DNA from 2 places in the Kitasatospora sp. NBC_01539 genome. Region 1 is predicted to be linked to the other one. Evidence: predicted binding sites of a transcription regulator. Region 1 holds the regulator's gene; the other holds the start of a gene.
What was found. Region 1 encodes HspR, which represses chaperone genes until heat shock. Its sites were predicted from a motif close to TTGAGNNNNNNNNNCTCAA; they were not measured.
Positions count from the first base shown of each region.

Region 2: the regulator HspR is predicted to act here: its motif matches at 3,097-3,115, upstream of lon (endopeptidase La).

Region 1 is NZ_CP109390.1:4,557,715-4,565,332, reverse strand. Features, by position in the region: gene OG335_RS19690 ((Fe-S)-binding protein) at 1-1,362, opposite strand, end outside; gene dnaK (molecular chaperone DnaK) at 1,672-3,510, shown strand; gene grpE (nucleotide exchange factor GrpE) at 3,507-4,115, shown strand; gene dnaJ (molecular chaperone DnaJ) at 4,206-5,366, shown strand; gene OG335_RS19670 (heat shock protein transcriptional repressor HspR) at 5,371-5,889, shown strand; gene OG335_RS19665 (helix-turn-helix domain-containing protein) at 6,115-7,128, shown strand.
Region 2 is NZ_CP109390.1:3,541,258-3,548,875, reverse strand. Features, by position in the region: gene OG335_RS15050 (ATP-binding protein) at 1-911, opposite strand, end outside; gene OG335_RS15045 (response regulator transcription factor) at 998-1,729, opposite strand; gene OG335_RS15040 (rhomboid-like protein) at 2,320-3,021, shown strand; gene lon (endopeptidase La) at 3,138-5,540, shown strand; gene OG335_RS15030 (hypothetical protein) at 5,836-7,266, shown strand; gene OG335_RS15025 (GtrA family protein) at 7,325-7,618, shown strand, end outside.

The DNA.
Region 1 (7,618 bases):
GACCCAGTCGAGGCGGGCCTTGGTGGCCATGCCCCACGGGTTGCCCTTGTTCTCCAGGTTCTTGAGCATCGTCCCGGCCTCGGTCGGGAAGGAGCTCTCGATCATGACCTGGTAGCGGCGCATGTCGACGATGTGGTCGATGTGCTCGATGTCGACCGGGCACTGCTCGACGCAGGCGCCGCAGGTGGTGCAGGACCAGAGGACGTCGGGGTCGATGACACCGCCCTCCTCGGCGGTGCCGACGAGCGGGCGCTCGGCCTCGGCGAGGGCCGCGGCGGGCACGCCGGCGAGCTGCTCGGCGGTGGCCCGCTCCTCGCCCTCCATGTCCTTGCCGCCGCCGGCGAGGAGGTAGGGGGCCTTGGCGAAGGCGTGCTCGCGGAGGCTCATGATGAGGAGCTTCGGGGAGAGCGGCTTGCCGGTGTTCCACGCGGGGCACTGCGACTGGCAGCGGCCGCACTCGGTGCAGGTGGAGAAGTCGAGGATGCCCTTCCAGGAGAAGTGCTCGACCTGGGAGGCGCCGAAGACGGCGTCGTCGGCCGGGTCCTCGAAGTCGATCGGCGTGCCGCCGCTCGTCATCGGGCGGAGGGCGCCGAGGGCGGTGCCGCCGTCGTCCTCGCGCTTGAAGTAGATGTTGAAGAACGCGAGGAACCGGTGCCAGGCGACGCCCATCGAGGGGTTGACGCCGATGGTGATCGCCCACGCGAAGGAGATGCAGATCTTCAGCATCGCGAAGAGGTAGACGAGGTTCTCCAGGGTGCCGTGCGACAGGCCCCGGAAGGCCGCGACCAGCGGGTAGGAGATCAGGTAGGCCGGGTCGTACGACTCGACGCCGGCGAGCGCGCCCTCCAGGCCGCGGAGGATCATGATGCAGAGGCCGATGCCGAGGATCGTGTACTCGACGTAGAAGGCCTGCCAGGCGATCGAGCCGGCGAAGCGGGACTTGCGGCCGGCGCGGGAGGGCAGGCTCAGCAGCCGGATCACGATGAGGGCGGCGATGCCGAGGGTGGTCAGGGTGCCGATGAGCTCGGTGAAGACCTCGAACGGCAGCCAGTGGCCGATGACCGGCAGCACCCACTCGGCGTCGAAGAGCTGGCCGAAGGCGTTGACCAGGGTCAGCACGAGCGAGAAGAAGCCGACCGCGACGAACCAGTGGGCGACGCCGACGACGCCCCAGCGGTTCATCCGGGTGTGGCCGAGGAACTCGACCGCGACCGTCCTCACCCGCTGCACGGGCTGTCCCGTACGGGTGGGGTCCGGCTGGCCGGTCCTCACCACGTTGTAGATGTACGCGGCCGCGCGTGCGGCGAGCGCGGTGCCGATCACAGTGGTGACCAGCGAGATGACGATCGCTGCTAGCTGCATCGGCTCTCCGTCTCCAGCGGCTGAGTCAAGGGTGGTCCCCTTGAGTGTACTGGTCGGTAACTTATCGACCCAACGCCCGGACATTACCGTCCCGTAGCACTCCATCAGAAGGTGCTCAAGATATGGCGACTGTCACTAAGGACATACTCACCCACCGGGCGGTGCCGCATGCCGCACGGCACTCCCACTCGGACGGAGCATCCGTCGCGCAGCAAAGTTGAGCGCCACCGGCTCAGGCCTGTTGACGGTCCACGATCGGTCGTGCATGCTTGAGCGCGTACCACTCAACTCTTCGTGGAGGTATTTACGATGGCACGCGCGGTCGGCATCGACCTCGGTACGACGAACTCCGTCGTCAGCGTTCTTGAGGGCGGTGAGCCCACGGTCATCACCAACGCCGAGGGCGCTCGGACCACGCCGTCCGTCGTCGCTTTCGCCAAGAACGGCGAGGTCCTGGTGGGCGAGGTCGCCAAGCGCCAGGCGGTCACGAACGTCGACAGGACCATCCGGTCGGTCAAGCGCCACATGGGCACCGACTGGAAGATCAACCTGGACGGGAAGGACTTCAACCCCCAGCAGATCTCCGCCTTCATCCTGCAGAAGCTCAAGCGGGACGCCGAGTCGTACCTGGGCGAGACGGTCACCGACGCCGTCATCACCGTCCCGGCGTACTTCAACGACTCCGAGCGCCAGGCGACCAAGGAGGCCGGTGAGATCGCGGGCCTCAACGTCCTGCGCATCGTCAACGAGCCGACCGCCGCCGCCCTGGCCTACGGCCTCGACAAGGACGACCAGACCATCCTGGTCTTCGACCTCGGCGGTGGCACCTTCGACGTCTCCCTGCTGGAGATCGGCGACGGCGTCGTCGAGGTGAAGGCGACCAACGGCGACAACCACCTCGGCGGCGACGACTGGGACCAGCGCGTCGTCGACCACCTGGTGAAGGTCTTCCACTCCGGTCACGGGGTCGACCTCTCCAAGGACAAGATGGCCCTCCAGCGCCTCCGCGAGGCGTCGGAGAAGGCCAAGATCGAGCTGTCCTCGTCCTCCGAGACCTCGATCAACCTGCCCTACATCACGGCCTCCGCCGAGGGCCCGCTGCACCTGGACGAGAAGCTCTCCCGCGCCCAGTTCCAGCAGCTCACCGCGGACCTCCTGGACCGCTGCAAGCACCCGTTCCACAACGTCATCAAGGACGCCGGCATCGCGCTGTCCGAGATCGACCACGTGGTCCTGGTCGGCGGCTCCACCCGCATGCCGGCCGTCGCCGAGCTCGTCAAGGAGCTGACCGGCGGCCAGGACGCCAACAAGGGCGTGAACCCGGACGAGGTCGTCGCCATCGGCGCCGCCCTGCAGGCCGGTGTCCTCAAGGGCGAGGTCAAGGACGTCCTGCTGCTCGACGTCACCCCGCTGTCCCTCGGCATCGAGACCAAGGGCGGCATCATGACCAAGCTGATCGAGCGCAACACGACGATCCCGACCAAGCGCTCCGAGATCTTCACGACGGCCGAGGACAACCAGCCGTCCGTGCAGATCCAGGTCTACCAGGGCGAGCGCGAGATCGCGGCGTACAACAAGAAGCTCGGCATGTTCGAGCTGACCGGTCTCCCGCCGGCCCCCCGCGGCCTGCCGCAGATCGAGGTCACCTTCGACATCGACGCCAACGGCATCATGCACGTCGGCGCGAAGGACCTCGGCACCGGCAAGGAGCAGCGGATGACCGTCACCGGCGGCTCCTCGCTGCCGAAGGACGAGGTCGACCGCATGCGCCGCGAGGCCGAGCAGTACGCGGAGGAGGACACCAAGCGCCGCGAGGCCGTGGAGACCCGCAACCAGGGCGAGCAGCTCGTCTACTCGACCGAGAAGTTCATCGCGGACAACTCCGACAAGCTCCCCGCCGACGTCAAGACCGAGGTCGAGACCGCGATCGGCGAGCTCAAGGAAGCGCTGAAGGGCGAGGACATCGCCACGATCCGCGAGGCCACCGAGAAGGTCTCCACCACCGCCCAGAAGCTCGGCGCCGCGCTGTACGCGCAGGCCGACGCCGCGGGTGCGGCCGGTGCGGGTGCCGACGCGGGCGCCAAGGACGACGACGTGGTCGACGCGGAGATCATCGACGACGAGAAGCCCAAGGGCGGTGCCGCATGACGGAGAAGCCGCAGGGCGGCAAGCCCGGCGACGACTCCGCCGCCGAGGAGGCCGTTCTCAAGGCCGCCGAGGAAGCCGTCGCCGGGTCCGGCGCCGACGAGCTCGCCGCCGCCAAGCGTGAGGCGAGCGAGCGCACCGCCGACCTGCAGCGTCTGCAGGCGGAGTACCAGAACTACCGCAAGCGGGTCGAGCGCGACCGTCTGACGGTCCGCGAGATCGCCGTCTCCAACATCCTGGAGGCGCTGATCCCGGTGCTGGACGACATCGGCCGCGCCCGCGACCACGGTGAGGTGACGGGCGGCTTCAAGTCCGTCTCCGACAACCTGGAGACGGTGGTCGCCAAGCTGGGCCTGCAGCAGTTCGGCAAGGAGGGCGAGCCCTTCGACCCGACCCTGCACGAGGCGCTGATGCACAGTTACTCCTCGGACGTCACCGAGGACACCTGTGTGCAGATCCTGCAGCCGGGTTACCGGATCGGCGAGCGGATCATCCGCCCGGCGATGGTCGCCGTCGCGGAGCCCCAGCCGGGCACCCAGACCACGTCCGCCCCGGACGCCGCCGACAAGGCGGAGTCCGACAAGGGTGACGGCGCGGCGGACAGCTGACAATCTGTGCGCTGCGGAGTCGTACCACCGACGTCGTCGGGTACGACTCCGCAGCGCCGTTTGGACACATTTCGGGAGGTGGCGGCAGCCATGAGCACCAAGGACTACGTGGAGAAGGACTACTACAAGGTCCTCGGCGTGCCCAAGGACGCCACACCCGCAGAGATCAAGAAGACCTACCGCAAGCTCGCCCGCGAGTTCCACCCCGACGCCAACAAGGGTGACGCGAAGGCCGAGGAGCGGTTCAAGGACATCTCCGAGGCGTACGACGTGCTCTCGGACGAGAAGCGCCGCAAGGAGTACGACGAGGCCCGCAGCCTCTTCGGCACCGGCGGTTTCCGGTCCGGCGGCCCGAACGGCGGCGGCAACTACAACTTCGACTTCGGCGACCTCTTCGCCGGGTCCGGCGGCGGGGGCGGGGGCGGCGGGGGAGGCCTCGGCGACGTCTTCGGCGGGCTGTTCAACCGCGGCGGCCGGCAGGCCCAGCCGCGGCGCGGCGCCGACGTCGAGACCGAGGTGACGCTGGCGTTCGTCGAGGCCGTCGACGGCGCCACCGTGCCCCTGCGGATGACCAGCCAGGCCCCGTGCCGCACCTGCGCGGGCACCGGCGCCAAGGCCGGCACCACCCCGCGGGTCTGCCCGACCTGCGTCGGCGCGGGCACCGTCAGCCGGGGCCAGGGCGCGTTCGCGCTGTCCGAGCCCTGCCGCGACTGCAAGGGCCGCGGCATGCTCGTCGACGACCCGTGCACCGTGTGCCACGGCAGCGGCCGCGCCTCGTCCGCCCGCACCATGCAGGTGCGCATCCCCGCGGGCGTCCAGGACGGCCAGCGGATCCGTCTCAAGGGCAAGGGCGCCCAGGGCGAGCGCGGCGGCCAGCCGGGCGACCTCTACGTCAGCGTGCACGTCGACGACCACCCGGTGTTCGGCCGGAAGGCCGACAACCTCACCGTGACCGTGCCGGTGACCTTCCCCGAAGCCGCCCTCGGCGGGACCATCGAGGTCCCGACCCTCAACGGCCCGGCGGTGCGACTGAAGCTGCCGTCCGGCAGCGCCAACGGCCTCACCCTCCGGGCCCGGGGCAAGGGCGCCACCCGCAAGGACGGGACCCGCGGCGACCTCCTGGTCACCGTCGAGGTCGTCGTCCCCAAGCACGTCACCGGCGACGCGCTGACCGCACTGGAGCAGTACCGCGAGGCCACCGCCTCCGACGACCCGCGAGCCGCCCTCTTCGAGGCGGCGGAGGGAGCGTGACCAGATGACGACGACCCCTGACAGCCCGATCGGCCCGGGCATCGGCGAAGGACTCCCCGGCGGCCCCGGCCGCCGGCCGTCCGCCGCGCGCACCGCCCCGGCGCCGCACTACGTCCTGACCGAGGACACGCCCGTCTACGTCATCTCGGTCGCCGCCGAACTCTCCGGCCTGCACCCGCAGACCCTGCGGCAGTACGACCGGCTCGGCCTGGTCTGCCCGGACCGCACCGCGGGCCGCGGCCGGCGGTACTCCGCCCGGGACATCCAGCAGCTCCGCGAGGTGCAGCGGCTCTCCCAGGACGAGGGCATCAACCTCGCCGGCATCAAGCGGATCATCGAGCTGGAGAACCAGGTCGCCGCCCTCCAGTCGCGGATCTCCGAGCTGGCCGACGCCCTCGACGGCGCCGCCTCCGCCCTCCAGCAACGGGAGGCCGCCGTGCACGCCTCCTACCGCCGCGACCTCGTTCCCTACCAGCAGGTGCAGCAGTCGAGCGCCCTGGTCGTCTGGCGCCCGAAGCGCTGACCGGCCGCAACCGCGACCGCCCGCCGCGCGCAGCCGCCGGTTCCCTCCGACAGGGGGGTGCCGGCGGCTCGGCGTTGGTGAGAGAGTGCGGGGTGAATCCACCGGGAGACCGGGTGTAAACAACAGCCGCAGGGTGCTTGTCACGGCCTAAAATCGCAACCGGCGGCTGTACGACACCGCCGACCACAGGGTCACGCCGAGTCCAGTCCGCCCCGGGAGCCGCACATGAGTGAGACAGCCGAGTCCGGCGTCACCTCCGGCGGCCCCGGCGTGCTCTCCGACGAGGCACGCGTGCTGTACCGCGCGATCATCGGCTGCGGCGGCCGGCTGCCGGCCTCGGACGGCACGGCGACCGACTCCGCCCCGCTGAAGGAACTGCAGGAGATCGGGCTCCTCGTGCCCGACACCGACGACTCCACCCTCCTGATAGCCGTCGATCCCCAGCGCCTCTCGGCGTCGCTGAGCGCCGCGTGGCAGCGCCGGGCGCTCGACCTGCTGACCCGGGCGATCGCCCTTCCGTCGGACCTGCAGGAACTGGCCGAGGCGTTCAACACGCCGGAACAGGTCGGCGGGACCATCCAGTACGTACGCGGAAAAGTTCTGATCAATCAGCAATTGGAACAACTCGTGGCGGGCTGCGCGACGGAGATCCTCACCGCCCAGCCGGGCGGCCCGCGCCCTCCGGACGCCCTCGCCGGCGTCATCGACCGCGACCTGGAGGCACTGCGCCGCGGCGTGAAGCTCCGCCTGCTCTACCACCCGAGCACCCGCTACCACGCGCCCAGCAGGGAGTTCGTCGCGGCGATCACCAGTGGCGGGGCACGCGTCCGCACGCTGGACGACTCCTACACGCGGCTGATCGTCATCGACCGGCGCACGGCGGTCATCCCGGTCGCCGGGGACCTCAACGTGGCGGCCTTCGTCCATGACGAGGCAGTGGTCAACTACCTCATCGACGAGGTCTTCGAACGGAACTGGAACCGCGGCCTGGACTTCGACGGCTCGAACGCCGTTCCCCAGGAGGTGGTCTCCGGCCTCCGCCAGGCCATCATCGATCTTCTGCTCAAGGGCACGAACCACCGGGTGATCGCCCGGAAGCTCGGCATCAGCGAGCGCACCCTGGCCCGCCACATCGCCGAGATGCGCGAGGAGCACAACGTCGAGTCGCTCTTCCAGCTCGGCTACGTGCTGGCCCGCACCACCATGGACCCGCCGCCGGCGCCTGACGATCTCGTGTGACCACTGTCACGGACGGACCGTCAGGCGCCGGCGCTACCGGACTCCGGACGGCACTCCCCCGTGGACGACATCGCAGCTCCTGAGCTCAGGACCACGAAGTGTCGAAGGCCGTCACCGTGGCGACTGCCGGCGGATCCGCCGGCGAGGACGTGCTGACGCCGATCAGTGCGGCAGCGCCAACAGCCAGCGCCACGACCGTGATACGAACGAAACGGCGCACGCGGGACATGCAACCACTCCCTGTCTGTGAGCTCTCGATACGGGCGAACAAATCACTTCGACTCGCACAATCGTCCACATGATGCCGTATATAGCACTCGCGTGTCACGATCGCGCCGCTGGCGGAAGTGCGTCATCTCCCTGCCAGGCAGCCAGATGACACCTCGAAGCTGTGGACGCAGGCCGTCGCAGCGGTAGACGATCAGTTTGCTCGCAATGGGTATCGGCTCGAACACCACACTTGCCGGTGCACCTTCAAGAATTCGGCACC
Region 2 (7,618 bases), 1.0 Mb from region 1:
TCGACCTGCAGCCGCAGCCCGCCGTGCCCCTCGCCGGCCCGGGCACGCACCGTCACGGTGCCGCCGGCCGGCGAGTGCTTGCAGGCGTTGTCGACGAGGTTGGCCACCACCTGGTGCAGGCGCTCCTCGTCGGCGACGGCCGTCAGGCCCGGCGGATCGACGTCCAGGCTCAGTCGCACGTCGCCGCGCCGCCCGTACGCGCCGCCGGCGGTGGCGCCGTCGACGGTGACCCCGCGCAGCACGCCGTCCAGGAACGGCCGCACCTCGAAGGGGCGGCTGTCGAGCGGCACGACCCCGCCGTCGAGCTTGGAGAGGTCCAGCAGGTGGGTGATCAGCCGCCCGAGCCGCTCGGTCTGCTCCAGCGCGGCGCCCAGCGTCCTCGGCTCGGGCTGCACGACGCCGTCGACGACGTTCTCCAGGACGGCCCGGAGGGCGGCGATGGGCGTGCGCAGCTCGTGCGAGACGTTGGCGATCAGCTCGCGCCGGTGCCGGTCGGCGGCCTCCAGGTCGGCGGCCATGCGGTTGAACGAGTCGGCGAGCTCGCCGATCTCGTCCCGGGAGGCGGTGTCGACCCGGGTGCTGTAGTCACCGCGGGCCATGGCGCTCGCGGCGGCGGTCATCGCGCGCAGCGGGGCGGTCAGCCCGTGCGCGAGGAACTGCATGAAGAGCAGCGACGCGATCATCGAGAAGATCATGATGATCCGGATCTGCGTCTCGGAGCGGATCGCGACGACCACCATGCCGGTCGCCAGGAAGACGGACACGATCACCAGCAGGGCGAGCTTGCCCTTGATCGATCGCACCGGGTCGAACGGGCGCATGTCGGCCCACACCCGGCGGGCGGCCCGGCCGGCCAGGCCGGGGCGCGGACGCGCGGCGGCGTCCTTGTTGCGTTGCTGCGGAAAGGTCATGGTGTCCCTGGGTGTCGGTACCCCGCGGGACGAGAGCGTGGGCCCCCCGGCGGCCCAGCCCTCGGCGCGACGCCGTCGGAGAACAGCTAGGAGAGCGGTGCCTCCAGGGCGTACCCGACGCCGTGCACCGTGCGGATCCAGCTCGCGCCGATCTTCCGGCGGAGCGCCTTGACGTGGCTGTCGACCGTGCGGGTGCCCGAGGCGTCCGTCCAGTCCCAGACCTCCGCGAGCAGCTGCTCGCGGGTGAGCACCGCGCGCGGCTGCGCGGCGAGGCAGGCCAGCAGATCGAACTCGGTCGGCGTCAGGTGGACGTCGCCCGAGCCGAGCCGCACCCGGCGCTGCACGTGGTCGATCTCCAGCTCGCCGAAGCGCAGCGAGCCGAGGGCCGGCGTCCTCGCGGCCTGCTGGGCGCGCTCCACGCGGCGCAGCAGCACGTTGACGCGGGCGGCCAGCTCGCGCATCGAGAACGGCTTGGTCATGTAGTCGTCCGCGCCGACGCCCAGGCCGACCAGCAGGTCGGTCTCGTCGTCGCGGGCGGTGAGCATCAGGACGGGCACCGGGCGCTGCGCCTGGATCCGGCGGCACACCTCCAGGCCGTCGAAGCCGGGCAGCATGATGTCGAGCACCACGAGGTCGGGCTGCCAGGTGTGGAACCCGTCCACCGCGCCGGGGCCGTCGTGGGCCACGGCGACCTTGAAGCCCTCCGCGCCCAGCCTGGCCGCGATGGACTCGGCGATGGTGGGCTCGTCCTCCACCACCAGCACCCGCCGCTGCGTACCGACCTGGCTGCTGCCGGTCTCCTGCTGAATTTCTGTCACGGTCACGCCACCGCCCCCAGGGCTGCGGGCCGGCCACCTGTGGGGGTGGCGGGCGCCGCGTCGTAGTCGTCTTGTTCCGTCGTGGGCTTGTGCCCGGCCTGCCGTGTCCCGCAGGGCGCCGTTCCGCCGACGGCTTCCCGCGCGGCGTGGATGCGCCGTGTGGCTCGCACACCCGGCCCGCACTCCACGCAGAGTACGGACACCGTGGGCGTTCCGGCAGATGGCTCGGGTGGATCCGGGCCACGGCCGTGCCGGTTCCCGTCCGGGACCGGGCACGGGGCGATACCTTACCGGGCGATTTTCCCGGCCGGAACGCGCTGTACGACCCCTCACCGCGGCTGCGGTCCTTACGGAAGCGATGCTCGTCCGTGAACGGAGGGAAGGTACGGACCAAGGGGGCCGTGGACGTCGCCGAAGCTCAAGCAACCTTCACAGCTCTTCCCCAGCAGGCTCCCAGGCTGGGAACGTATCGTGGTCACGACAAGGACCGCCGGTGTCCTCGCGGGCACCGTCCGTGCGCATCCCCGTGCGCCCTCACCGCCGCTGCGAGGGCCTCGCGCGCCGGTCCGCCGGCGGCGGACGGAGGGCCCATGGCAGGCGCCGGCCACCCGGCGGACCCGCGCGGACCGCACCCGGCCGTCCGGCTGCGCGACGCGGTGCCGACCCCCCGCCGCACCCCCTTCACCGTCGCGTACCTCGCCCTGCTGCTCGGCACCACGCTCCTCGCCCGCTTCGCCGACCCCGTACGGGTGCACCGGCTGCAGGCGCTCTCCAGCACGGACGTCCACAACCTCCTGCACCACCCCGCGCCCGCCCTGCTCGCCAGCGGCCTGTGGGTGGCCGGGCCGATCTGGACCCCCTACCTCTGGGCCTTCGCCCTGACCGTGGCCCCGCTCGAACGCCGGGTCGGCGCCGGCCCGACCGCCGCGGTGTTCGCCGCCGGGCACGTCGGCGCCACCCTGCTCTCCCAGGGCGTCGTGCTCGCCTCGGTCGCCGCCGGCCGGCTCTCCCCCGACCTCCTCGACGCCCTCGACATCGGCGTCAGCTACGGCGTGCTCGCCTGCCTCGGGGCCCTCGCGGGGCTGCTCCGCCCGCGCGCCCGGGCGGCCGTGCTGGCCGCCGCGGCCGTGTACGTCGGGCAGTCGTCCCTCCTCGGGGCGGACCCGGTGACCGTCACCGGCCACCCGGCCGCCCTCCTCGTCGGCATCGCCCTCTGGCGGCCGCTGCGGCGCCGGGCCCGCCCCGGGCCGCCCCGGACGGCGGGCCGTCCGGCCCTCCCGTCCCGCGCCTGAGCTGCACCTCTCCCCGGGCCGCCGGCGATCGCCCAGGGCGAACACGGACCGGGGAACAATCGCGCCCCGCCAATCCTTAGTCAGGTCAGCTCAACTTCACTGACTGGGGAGAGATCATGGCATCGACGTCCACACCGCTCACCCTGCCCGTGCTGCCGCTCGACGACGAGGTCGTGCTCCCCGGCATGGTCGTCCCGCTCGACCTCTCCGACGCCGAGGTCCGCGCCGCCGTCGAGGCCGCCCGGGCGGCCGGGGCCGCCGGCGCCAAGCCCCAGGTGCTGCTGGTGCCGAGGCTCGACGGCTCCTACGCCGCCGTCGGCACGCTGGCCACCGTCGAGCAGGTCGGGCGCCTCGCCGACGGCGACCCCGCCGCGCTGGTCCGCGCCGTGCGCCGGGTGCGCATCGGCGCCGGCACCACCGGCCCCGGCGCCGCGCTCTGGGTCGAGACCACGCCCTTCCGCGAGTCCTCCGTCGGCACCCCGGTGGCGGGCCGCGCCGCCGAGCTGGTCAAGGAGTACAAGGCGCTCTCCACCGAGTGGCTGCGCAAGCGCGGCGCCTGGCAGATCGTCGACCGCGTCGCCCAGATCGACGGCGTCGGCGAACTCGCCGACAACATCGGCTACGCGCCCTTCGCCACCGCCGAGCAGAAGCTCAAGGTGCTCCTGGAGGCCGACCAGCTCGCCCGCCTCGGCTACGCGCTGACGCTGCTGCGCGACCACCTCGCCGAGGAGGAGGTCAACGACACCATCCGCAAGGACGTCGAGGAGGGCGTGGCCAAGCAGCAGAAGGAGTTCCTGCTGCGCCGCCAGCTGGAGGCCGTCCGCAAGGAGCTGGCCGAGCTCGACGGCGGCACGGCCTCCGAGGAGGACGACTACCGGGCCCGGGTGGAGGCGGCCGACCTGCCGGAGAAGGTCCGCGAGGCCGCCCTCAAGGAGGTCGACAAGCTGGAGCGCTCCAGCGAGCAGTCGCCCGAGGGCTCGTGGATCCGCACCTGGCTGGACACCGTGCTGGAGCTGCCCTGGAGCGAGCGCTCCGAGGACGCGTACGACATCGCCGGCGCCCGCGCCGTGCTCGACGCCGACCACGCGGGCCTGGCGGACGTGAAGGACCGCATCGTCGAGTACCTGGCCGTCCGCAAGCGCCGCGCCGACCGGGGGCTCGGTCTCGTCGGCGGCCGCCGCGGCGGAGCCGTGCTGGCCCTGGTGGGCCCGCCCGGCGTCGGCAAGACCTCGCTCGGCGAGTCGGTGGCCCGCGCCATGGGCCGCTCCTTCGTCCGGGTGGCGCTCGGCGGCGTCCGCGACGAGGCGGAGATCCGCGGCCACCGGCGCACCTACGTCGGCGCGCTGCCCGGCCGGATCGTCCGCGCGATCAAGGAGGCCGGCTCGATGAACCCGGTCGTCCTGCTCGACGAGATCGACAAGGTCGGCTCCGACTACCGCGGCGACCCGGCCGCCGCCCTGCTGGAGGTGCTCGACCCGGCGCAGAACCACACCTTCCGCGACCACTACCTGGAGGTCGAGCTCGACCTCTCCGACGTGGTCTTCCTCGCCACCGCCAACGTGCTGGAGGCCATCCCCGAGCCGCTGCTCGACCGGATGGAGCTGGTGCGCCTCGACGGTTACACCGAGGACGAGAAGGTCGTCATCGCCCGCGACCACCTGCTGCCCCGCCAGCTGGAGAAGGCCGGGCTGAAGGCGGACGAGGTCGCCCTCGACGAGGGCGCGCTGCGCCGGCTGGCCGGCGAGTACACCCGCGAGGCGGGCGTGCGCACCCTGGAGCGCTCGATCGCCCGCATCCTGCGGAAGGTCGCGGCACAGAGCGAGCTCGGCGAGCGGGAGCTGCCCGTCGCGATCGGCGCCGACGACCTGCGGGCGCTCATCGGGCGGCCGCACCACACCCCGGAGTCCGCGCAGGAGCCAGCGGAGCGGCGTACCGCGGTGCCGGGCGTGGCCACCGGCCTCGCCGTCACCGGCGCCGGCGGCGACGTCCTCTACATCGAGGCCTCGCTGGCGGACGCCGAGACCGGCTCGACCGGGCTGACCCTGACCGGGCAGCTGGGCGACGTGATGAAGGAGTCCGCGCACATCGCGCTCTCCTACCTCCGCTCGCGCGGCGCCGAGCTGGAACTGCCCGTCACCGGACTGCGGGAGCGCGGCATCCACCTGCACGTGCCCGCCGGGGCCGTCCCCAAGGACGGGCCGAGCGCCGGCGTCACCATGACGACCGCGCTCGCCTCGCTGCTCTCCGGCCGCAAGGTGCGCACCGACGTGGCGATGACGGGCGAGGTGTCGCTGACCGGGCGGGTGCTGCCGATCGGCGGGGTGAAGCAGAAGCTGCTCGCCGCCGACCGGGCCGGGATCACCACGGTGATCATTCCCAAGCGCAACGAGGCCGACCTGGACGACGTGCCGGCCGAGGTGCTGGAGCGGCTGGCCGTGCACCCGGTCGCCGACGTGCGGGAGGTGCTGGCGCTGGCCCTGGAGCCGGCCGAGGTACCGGTGGCCGCGGCCGCCGCGTAGCGGCGGGGGTCGTGGGGCCGCGGGCGGCGGAGGAGCCGCCCGCGGCCCCACGGGCGTGCCCGGAAGGTGAGACGACTCTTGTGCGACGGACCGTCAGCACGCCACGCTGGCCCCATGCATCGCCACGCGTACCTGAGCCGTCGACTCGACGTCGACCTGGCGTACGCGTGCTCCGCGATCTGTCACCGCGCCCTCTGAGCGCGGTGTCCCCGCCCGGCCGAGGCCGGGAGCACGTCCGGGTGTGAGCACCGCCGCGCGGTCCTCCCTTGCCCACCTCACCCGACGGGACAACCCCATGCGCCTCGCGCTGCCCGCCCTCGCCGCCGCCGTGCTGCTCGCCCTCGCCCCGGCGGCCCCCGCCGCCGGCGCGGAGGCCTTCGGCCCGCTGCCCCCGCACAACCCGTACGCGGGCCCCGACGGCACCGCCACCATGCACGGCGACACCGGATCCTCCGACGCGACCCCGCTGCCGGGGCCCGCCGCCGGGTCGCTGACCTCGCACCGGGCCGCGCTCGCCTCGGCCTGCCCGACCGTGCTGGTGGGTGCCGACGGCTACCCGGTCGCCCTGTGCACCGCGATCTTCGGCCTCACCCCGACCGTGCACCTGCTCGACCCGGCGACGGGTGACTCGCTGGCGTCGCTGCCGATCGCCAAGGGCTCGCTGCTCGGCGGCGTCTACGCCTACCTCGACGACCGGGACCGCCTGGTCGCCGTCGACGGCGGGGGCAGCCTGCTGCGCGTCGGGCACCACCGCACCGCCACCGGCGCCTGGCAGCTCTCCGTCGACTCCTCGCTGCCGCTGGCGTCCGCGCTGCCGTCCGGCGACGCGGTCACCGGGATCTCCCCGGACTGGCAGGGCCGGGTGTGGTTCGCGACCGGCGGCGGCACGGTCGGCACCGCGGACGACCGCACCGGCACCGTCCGCACGCTCGCGCTCCCCGCCGGCGAGACGGTGGCCAACTCCATCTCCACCGCGCCCGGCGGCACCGCCGTCGCCACCACGTACGCCACCTACCTGCTGACCGCCGCCGCCGACGGCACCCCGCAGATCGTCTGGCGGCAGCCGTACGACCGCGGGCCGGGCCGCAAGCCCGGACAGCTGAGCTGGGGCACCGGGTCGACGCCGACCTTCTTCGGCCCGCGCACCGGCGGCGAGTACGTCACCGTCGTCGACAACGCCGCCCCCACCGTCAACCTGCTGGTGTACCGCGCGGACTCCGGCGCGCAGGTCTGCTCGGTGCCCGTGCTGAAGGCCGGCGGCAGCGGCAGCGAGAACTCGCCGGTCGCGGTCGGCAACGCCGTGTTCGTCGCCTCGACCTACGGCTACCCGTACCCGAAGCTGCCGGAGGGCGCGGGCACCAGCGTGCCCGCGTCGGCGGCGTTCCGCGGCGGGCTGAGCCGGGTCGACGTCCGGGCCGACGGCTCCGGCTGCGACCTGCGCTGGGACACCCTCGTGCGCTCGGCCGCGGTGCCCCGGCTCTCCACCGCGGACGGCCTGATCCGCACGGTGCTCCGCGACCCGGTGATCCCGGGCACCACGACCACCTCCGAGCTCGACCCGTACAGCTACGCCGAGGTCGACCCGGCGACCGGCCGGGTGGTCCGGACGAAGTGGCTGGGCAGCGGCTTCGTCTTCGACACGCTGCAGATGGTCGGGTCGATCGCGCCGGGCGGCGTGGTGCTCCAGGGCACCACGACGGGCGTGCTGCGCATTACCAACGGGTAGTCCCCCGGGAGGGTCCGCCGAGTACCCGCCGGCAATCCGGGCGTGGGAGACTGCCGGAATGCCGTCGCCAACTCAGCGGGCCCTGGCCCGGGTCCCGGAGCGCTGGAAGCCCACGCTGGTGCAGCACCGCAAACTGGTGAAGTTCCTGCTGGTGGGCGGTACCTGCTTCGTGCTGACCATGGCCGTCGACCTCGGCCTCAAGTTCACCGTGCTCCAGCACAAGCCGGTCGTGGCACTCACCGTCGCCACGGTGATCGCCACCGTCGTGTCGTACGTGCTGAACCGCCAGTGGTCCTTCCGCGCCAACGGGAAGCACCGCGAGGCGATCCTCTTCCTCGTGGTGAGCGCCCTC